2 regions of the Bradyrhizobium sp. ISRA464 genome follow, and region 1 is predicted to be linked to the other one. Evidence: riboswitches for the same ligand, from Rfam matches in the RefSeq annotation. Region 1 holds a riboswitch; the other holds the start of a gene.
What was found. Region 1 has a riboswitch for cobalamin ahead of MTX19_RS37565 (DUF1636 domain-containing protein). Riboswitches for the same ligand answer to the same signal wherever they lie in the genome.
Positions count from the first base shown of each region.

Region 2: another riboswitch for cobalamin. It lies ahead of metE (5-methyltetrahydropteroyltriglutamate--homocysteine S-methyltransferase); the one in region 1 lies ahead of MTX19_RS37565 (DUF1636 domain-containing protein).

Region 1 covers NZ_CP094526.1:8,106,865-8,111,283, reverse strand. The annotation lists gene cobN (cobaltochelatase subunit CobN) at 1-1,297, opposite strand, end outside; gene cobW (cobalamin biosynthesis protein CobW) at 1,297-2,331, opposite strand; gene MTX19_RS37565 (DUF1636 domain-containing protein) at 2,328-2,702, opposite strand; cobalamin riboswitch at 2,793-3,002, opposite strand; gene cobO (cob(I)yrinic acid a,c-diamide adenosyltransferase) at 3,045-3,695, shown strand; gene MTX19_RS37555 (cobyric acid synthase) at 3,721-4,419, shown strand, end outside.
Region 2 covers NZ_CP094526.1:6,936,258-6,940,676, forward strand. The annotation lists gene metE (5-methyltetrahydropteroyltriglutamate--homocysteine S-methyltransferase) at 1-1,890, opposite strand, end outside; cobalamin riboswitch at 1,992-2,192, opposite strand; gene MTX19_RS32205 (MFS transporter) at 2,901-4,013, opposite strand; gene MTX19_RS32210 (nodulate formation efficiency C protein) at 4,383-4,419, opposite strand, start outside.

The sequences.
Region 1 (4,419 bases):
TCCATGTCAATTTCTGCTGCCGCAGAACCTCGCCGAGTGACTCCACCGCCTCGACGTCGAACCCGGCGACCGCGAGATCGGACAGCAGCACATCGACGGAGGCGAGGGCATCGAGCCCGACCGCATGCGCGATCTGGTGGGGGCGGCCAGGATAGTTCGAGAGCACGACGGCGAGCCGTTTCTCGTGCGTCGGCTTATTCGCAAGCCGGTGCCAGGCGGCGACGCGCGCGGCCACAGCGGTGATACGCTCGTCGTCCGGCCGGTGCGCAAGACGCGCAAACTGGAGATCGGGATCGCGCTCGCCGGGAGACTTGAAGCTCACGACGCCCGCAAACACGCGGCCGTCGACCTCCGGCAACACCACGTGCATCGCCAGATCGCCGGGGGAAAGACCGCGAAGTGACTCCGCCCAATCGTCGCGCCGCGCTGTCGACAGGGCGACCTGGAACACCGGGCAGGATGCGGAATCGAACGGCGTCGTACCGTCGTCGCCGACCGCGGAGAAGGCGGTCGCGTTGACGATGGCGGCGGGAGGGCACTGCGCAAACTGGGTGCGCACCCAATCGGCGACGCCCGCTGCCTTCAGCGAGCTGACGAACACGCCGTAAGCATCAAAGCCCTTCTGCCGCAGCGCGCCGATCAACGCGTCGACCGGCGCCGTGTCGCCGGCCGCGAGATAGGAACGATAGAAGGTCACCAGCGCCCGCGGCCGGTTGTCTGGTGCCGGCAGCGTCGCGACGGCACCGAGCCCGGGATCGTAGACTCCGATCTCCGGAAGATCGATCTCGCCGACGACCGGGCCGGCATAGAGCCCCGACGCCAGCGCGAGCTGGGCGATCACGGCCTGCGCCGCAACGGGACCGCCCTTGTCGCAGAGCACCTTGAGCCGTCGCAGCGTAGAGACCGGCAGGGTAGAGAATTCATCCAGCCGCAGGTCATCCCGGCCATCCGCCGGCAGCACCGCAAATGCGATGTTGCGCTCTCTTGCCAGGCGATGCAGCGCGGCCAGCCCATATGACCAGTAGGGTTCGCCCCCGATCAGGCGCACGAGGATGCCGCGCGCCTGCGACAATGTCCGTTCGATATAGGTGTCGACCGACAGGGGGTGGCGCAGGTCCGCCAGATTCGCGAGCCGCAACGACGGCAGCGACCCGCAGCCGCGCCGCCAGCCGGATGCGAACGCGGCAAGATCGCTGTCGGAAAACGAGAGCACCACGAGATCGGCCGGATCCTGGCCGAGGTCCCTTGGTGTCGCGGTCTCGTCAAGACCGCGGCTCTCGCGGAAGACGACGTGCATCAGACACCAAGTCGCGCCCTGATGGCGGCCTCATCGATATCGCCGTGTTCGCCGATTACGACCAGCTTCGACTGCCTCGGCCGCACGCCCCAAGCCAGGTCGAACTGATGCCTCACGCGCTCGCCGACCGATTGCACCAGCAGGCGCATCGGCTTGCCCGCGATCGCGATATAGCCCTTGGCGCGCAGCACATTCTGCTCGCGCGCCAGTCCCTTGATCGATGCGACCAGCGCATCGACATCGGAAACTTCCGGGAGGTCGATCACCACGGAATTGAAATCATTGTGTTCGTGCTCGTCCTCGCCATCGTGGTGAGACGGACGTGCCGCGAGGTCGTCTTCGGCAGCGGCCTCGAGACCCAGGATCACGCGTGCGTCGACCGCGCCGTCGACGACCGGCAACATCGGCACCTGCCGCGGCATTTCGGCTGCGATCGCCAGCCTGGCCGCTTCGAGGCCCTCGGAGCCGGCGAGATCCGCCTTGGTCAGCAGCACGATGTCGGCGCAGGCGATCTGGTCCTCGAACACCTCCGACAGCGGCGTCTCGTGATCGAGATTGTCGTCAGCCGCGCGCTGCGCGTCGACCGCGGCCGGGTCGGGCGCAAAGCGGCCGGCGGCAACGGCCTCCGCATCGGCCAGTGCGATCACGCCATCGACCGTGATCCGCGAACGGATCTCCGGCCAGTCGAACGCCTTCAGCAGCGGCTTCGGCAAAGCGAGCCCCGATGTCTCGATCACGATATGGTCGGGTCTCACGCGGCGCGCGAGCAATTGCTCCATCGCCGGGATAAAATCGTCGGCGACGGTGCAGCAGATGCAGCCATTGGCGAGTTCGACGATATTTTCGCTCGGGCAGTTGGCATCGGCGCAGGATTTCAGGATCTCCCCATCGACGCCTTCGCTGCCGAACTCGTTCACCAGCACCGCAAGCTTCTTGCCGTTGGCGTTTTTGAGCAGATGCTGGATCAGCGTCGTCTTGCCCGATCCGAGGAAGCCGGTGACAACGGTGACGGGCACCTTGGTGAGCGTGTTCATTCTGCGGCCTCTGGCACAACGACTATGGGTGGAATGCGGGCGAGCGATTGCTTGCGAAAGATCTGCGGACGGCTGCGCCACGGCACGATGCCGTCGGGTGCCGCGGCATAGGCGGACGCACCGGCGATCACATCCGTCGCATTGGCCGCGGACAGGCGGCCATAGACGTAGGACCATCGTCCCGGCGCGCTGAGCGCGACCGAGCAGCCCTGGCTGCACGCCGACAGGCATTCGACTGGAACCAGATTGACGCCATCAGGCACGCCGGCGTCGAGAATCGCCGCATGCAGCCGCGCGCCGGGCGTGGTCTCACCTTCCGCGAGCGTCTGGCCGGCACGGCAGGTGATGCAGACATGAAGTGTAACGCTCATCGCCCTTCCTGATTGACAGCGGGAGGCGATGAGGCACACGAACCGATCGATGGAAAGGTTCGTTCCCCGTCGCGGAACACCCCGTCCGCTGGTCTCAACTGCCGCGCTGGCAGGTCTCCCGGCTTGCGGAGCAGGGGGCTTCCCTTCGATCCCCGCCTTCCCGATTCCGTTGGGAATCAGTGGCTTTGGGCATCTCTCCGGTCACGGTCGCGGGGGCGGCTGCGCTTTGGGCCGACTTGAGCCCTATCGCATTCCCTCTTCGCCTGTCGTAGGACAGGCACCAACGCAGGGCCCACCATTCGTCCAAGCCCGGAACTTGTCAAGCCGAAGGAACGTCAGATGATGTCTGAACGAGATGCCGCCGAGGACGAAGCCGGCGGCTCCGAGGCTGCGCTGGATGCCCGCCATGCCGCCAAGATGGCCAAGAAGAAGGTCGCCCGTGATCGAATCATGGCTACCAAGAGCGGTGAGAAGGGACTGATCATCGTTCATACCGGGGCCGGGAAGGGAAAATCATCCTCCGCCTTTGGCATGATCGTCCGCTGCGTGGCGCACGGTTTCCCCTGCGCGGTCGTGCAATTCATCAAGGGCGCCTGGGATACCGGCGAACGCCGCCTGCTGACCGGGCATTTCGGCGACCTCTGTCAATTCCACGCGATGGGTGAAGGCTTCACCTGGGAAACGCAGGATCGTGCGCGCGATATTGCCGCCGCGCAAGCCGGCTGGGAGAAGGCCAAGCAACTGATTTCCGATCCAAGCTTGCGCATGGTCGTGCTCGACGAGATCAACATCGCGCTCCGTTACGATTATCTGGCGATCGCCGATGTCGTCGATTTTCTGAAGACGTCGAAGCCGCCGATGACGCATGTCGTGCTCACCGGGCGCAACGCCAAGGAGGAGTTGATCGAGATCGCCGACCTCGTCACCGAGATGACGCTTGTGAAGCATCCGTTCCGGTCCGGCATCAAGGCCCAACCGGGCGTCGAGTTCTGACAGCATAGCCGGGCACGCAAAGGCGATGGCGCGCACATTGATGATCCAGGGGGCGGGCTCGGACGTCGGCAAGTCGCTGATCGTCGCGGGCTTGGCGCGCGCGGCCAAGCGACGCGGCCTGCGCGTGCTGCCGTTCAAGCCGCAGAACATGTCGAACAACGCGGCCGTCACCGTCGATGGCGGCGAGATCGGACGCGCGCAGGCGCTGCAGGCACTTGCCGCCGGCGTCGAACCGCATACCGACATGAACCCGGTGCTGCTGAAGCCGGAGAGCGATGTCGGCGCCCAGATCATCGTGCAGGGCAAGCGCGTCGCAACGGCGCGCGCCCGGGAATATGCCGCGATGAAGCCCTCATTGATGGATGCCGTGCTGGAGAGTTTCGCGCGGCTGAAGGATCGCGCCGATCTCGTGCTGGTCGAAGGGGCCGGCAGTCCTGCGGAAGTCAACCTGCGCAAGGCCGACATCGCGAATATGGGCTTTGCCCGCAAGGCCGACGTCCCGGTCGTGCTGATCGGCGACATCGATCGCGGCGGCGTCATTGCGCAGCTCGTCGGCATCAAGGCGGTGATCGATCCCGAGGACGCCGCGATGATCTGCGGCTTCGTCATCAACAAGTTTCGTGGCGACCCGACGCTGTTCGACGACGGCTACCGGCTGATCGAGGCCCGCACGTCATGGCGCGGGTTTGGCGTGCTGCCCTGGTTCGTCCGCGCCGGCGAGCTT
Region 2 (4,419 bases), 1.2 Mb from region 1:
CAACCCTTCGCGCAACGCGGCCTCGTCTATCTGGATTATTGTCGCTCCCGCCTCCTCAAGGTCGAGCACCTCATCGCGGATCGCAACCGCAAGCTGGCGGCAGGCATCGCTTCGCCGAATATCGTCACGGACAAAAGACCAGTTCAGAATCGTCACCGGTCCAGTCAACATTGCCTTCATTGGCTTGTTGGTCAGCGACTGCGCGTATCGCCACCATTCGACCGTCATCGGCTTCGACCGCGAGACATCCCCAAACAGAATTGGTGGACGGACGTAGCGCGAGCCATACGACTGAACCCAACCGTGCTTGGTGAAGGCGAATCCGGAAAGCTGCTCGCCGAAATACTGCACCATGTCATTGCGCTCGAACTCACCATGCACGAGAACATCGAGCCCGATATTCTCCTGCCATAGCACCGCACGCGCCGTTTCCTCTCTGAGAAACTGCTCGTACTGCGCGTTGCTCAACCCTCCTTTGGCATGGCAAGCGCGGGCATTGCGAACTTCCGCGGTTTGCGGAAACGATCCAATGGTCGTCGTGGGAAATGTCGGCAAGGCAAACCGCGCGCGCTGGGCCTCGGCGCGCTTTGCGAAAGGACTGCAACGGTAGCGCTTGGTTTGGTCGATCGCAGCCATGCGCGCAGCGACGTCCGCATTGTGGATCTTGGGCGATTGCTCGCGTGCAAGTGCCGCGTTTTTTGATGCCGCGAGCACATCGGCCACGCCGGCACGATCGCCAGCAAGCGCCCTTCCTAGGGTCGCTAGTTCCTTAATTTTCTGAACCGAGAAAGCCAGCCAGCTCTTTACATCGGAATCGAGATCGGTTTCGAGCCCCAGGTCGATTGGAACATGGAGCAGCGAACATGAGGGGGCGATCTGGACGCGATCAGTGCCGAGTTTTGCCACGGTGGGCGCCAGCTGATCGACCAGCGCTGAAAGGTTGGAGCGCCAAACGTTGCGCCCATCGACGACCCCCAGTGAGAGAACGAGATCGTTGCGAATCCCAGCGACGATCGCGTTCAGCGGGTCTGCCCCCCTTACCAAGTCGACGTGGAGCCCGGAAACCGGCAAAGCCAAGGCCGTATCGAGATTACCGCCGATGGTCCCAAAGTAGGTCGCCAGCATGATTTTAAGAGCAGGTATCTCCCTAGCAAAATAGGTATAGGTACGAAGCAAGGCTTTGCGGGATATTTCGTCGAGGTCCAAGACCAGACAGGGCTCATCGAGCTGAACCCATTCTGCGCCGCGCGCGACCAGCTCACGAAGAACGTCGACATAGACCGGCAGCAGTCGATCCAACAGCGACAATGGATTGAATGAAGGATCTGCGCTCTTGCCAAGCTTCAGGAAGGTCACTGGGCCAATCAGCACGGGACGCGTCTGGTAACCAAGCCCCTTTGCCTCCTCATATTCCTCAATCGGCTTTCGAGAAGAAAGCCTGAAGATCTGCCCCTTGTGAAATTCAGGGACCATATAGTGGTAATTGGTGTCGAACCACTTCGTCATCTCCTGCGCAGGCGCGCCCTGTGCAGGATTGGAGTGAGGGCAACTCGCATCGAGTTCACCGTTCGGCGCACCGCGCGCCATAGCGAAGTAGGTGTAGAGCGGTACAGGACCTGTGGTGCAATCGTAAACATCCGGAATGGCGCCCACCATCACACTGGTGTCGAGCACATGATCGTAAAGCGAGAAATCATTCGACGGAATGACGGTCGCGCCGAGCGATTTCTGCCGCGCCCAGTTAGCAGTGCGCAGTCCAGCTGCCGCTTCAAGCAGCTGCGCTTCGGTGGACTTCCCGGTCCAGTAGCTTTCGAGCGCGAATTTGAGTTCACGGCGCGGACCGATGCGTGGCGTACCAAGTGTAGCAACGGGAAGTGAAAGGACGGACATAGCTCTAACCCCTGGTTTGGGGCAGAGGTCATGGCGATTGCGTGCAGGAAAAGCCGCCGAAGCGGCAATTGCTTGGCGCACCACCGGGACACCCCGCCCGCGGACGAATATGTTGTCGGGGCAGGTCTCCTGGCTTGCGGGTCATCGCTGCTGTCCGGCCTTCCCGAAACCAAGCGGTTTCAGTGACTTTATTGGACAGCGGCTCGCCGCTTACAGTTGCGGGGGCAGCGCCGGCATTCGACCGGCTTCCCTCTTAGCTCCGGATCAGTGCGCTCCGGAGAACCTCGACGAAAATCAGTTATCCGAACAAGCAGCGTTCCGTCAACCTCTTGGCACGGCATCCTTCTGCGGCTCCGCTCAACAAGTCTGTAGGTGTGGCTCCATCGCGACGATCGCGATCTAAAGCCCCCTTTGCGCGATGAGTGTGCCGGGCAGTGCTCGCTTCGAACTCGGCCCTGGTCTCTGCACGCGCGAGTACATCGGGGTCGCATTTTGCCTGCAGCCGATGGCACGCGACAGATCGGCTTCGACCGAGCTACCAGTCGGTAGCCTTTACTAGCATCTTCGACATGTGAATCTCTCGACAACTTAGCAAGATCCGCCTTGCGGGACCGTCACCCTTGGAAGCTGTGGGTCAAATCAGCTTGCCCATCCCGGGCAAAGTGGTTCGAGCGGCTGGGCCGGTAAGCAGCTCCCGGTAACGTATCTATCCCGTCGGCCGTGTGCGCCGAGACGTGCGAATATGCTCTGGAAGGCATGGAAGATCTTGGCACTATCAATCAATCTCGCTTTTGCCGTGCTGGGCGCCCCCATCGATGTCGAACGGACCAGCACTGCGTTTGCTATGTATTTCAGGCCGCTGGACCAACGGCCATTCTGCGACAGTGCTTCTTGGCCATAACCGTTCTCTTTCGCAGCGTCCTCGCTATGTTGCTACCCCCGAGTGGCGGTGATGGGTGCCAACCGTGCGCAACCGCTTGGCAGAAGGCCTACATGTCCTTCTCCAACAATCAGCGAGGGTTGGCCGTCACAGTCCGGGCCGACAGCGTGACGATGCACATGAGTGCTCCTAGTATCGCGAGAGCAAAAGGCAGCCCAGCCATGTGTGCAACGAGCCCGACGCCAGCTGGACCGACGAGGATACCGGCGTAACCCGCCGTCGTGACGGCTGCGATCGCCAAACCTGCCGGCATCACCTTCTGCTTGCCAGCACGGCGGCATAACACCGGCACGATATTCGATGCACCCAATCCGATAAGCAGCAAACCCGCCATGGCAATCGCAGCCACCGGCGCGGCCAGCAGGGCCACAAAACCGATCATGATCGGCACAGGTCCGAACATCAGTGTGGCGCGGTCTCCGATTCTGATCACGAGGGCATCTCCGGCGAGACGGCCTGCGGTCATCGCGATGGAAAACAACATATAACCGAACCCGCCATGCTCTTGCGCCACAAGACCTCTGTCAATGAGAAATAAGGCGCTCCAGTCGATCATCGCGCCTTCGACAAGGAAGGTGATGGCCGCAAGCACCGCTATCAGCAATACGCTGCGATGAGGCAAGACAAGCAGTGGCTCTGACGGCGTGCGACGTGTCGCAAGCAACCGCGGCCATGCCGACAAAATCGCAACTATCATTAGCGCCGAACAAGCCAGCGTCGAAGCAAACGAGTCAATCCGCAGCGAGAGCAAGGCTGTCAGGGCGCCAGCGCCCGACAATTCGCCGATGCTGAACTGTGCGTGAAAGGTGGACATCAATGGGCGGCCGGCTGCTCGCTCTACTTCGGCCGCTTGAACGTTCATGGCTACATTGATTGAGCCGAGTGAAGCGCCAAAGGCAAGCAGCACCGCCCCGAGTTTCAGAGGTGTACTGGCGATAGCGAGCCATGGCAGGGTCAGCGCAAGGCCAAGTCCACCTACAAGAATAGTGCGCCTGGTGCCGTAGCGCGCCCCCGACAAAGCGGTCAAAGGCATGGCGAAGAGGGACCCCATGCCGAGGCAGAGCAGCAGCAGACCAAGCACGCGATGATCGACCGCAAGGCGCTCCTTGGTGAGCGGCACCAGAGGCGCCCAGGCCGAGAAGCCGAATCCGGAGACAAAAAATATGAGTCGCGTCGCGAGCAGGCCGGCCGGCGGATCGGCAGACGGTTTTACGGGGCACTCCGCAGAGAACGCACGTTACGAGTACGGCGCGCCGGCGTTTGCCGGCGCATGCCTGCACACGGTGGGCAGCCCGACGACGATGTCGTCGCGGAACATGCTTCCGTTACTGCAAGTCCAGTGCCATTGCGAAATTAACGCGACGTTCCTGGTGCAAACTTTCGGATGAGCCTATTTCTCGCGACTGCTTGCTATTGCGGGCTGCGGCACCCTCGGACCCACGACGAGTTTGGAGAAGTGTTGTCGTAAATCTCTCAAACCCAACACGGCACCTCCGGCTCAGATGCAGCATCGCTTCGTCGTAGAGCCCCATTGTAAACTCGACGCATTGTCTCAAGGGGCTGCGCCGCGAAGCTGCCCTCCGCGGTCA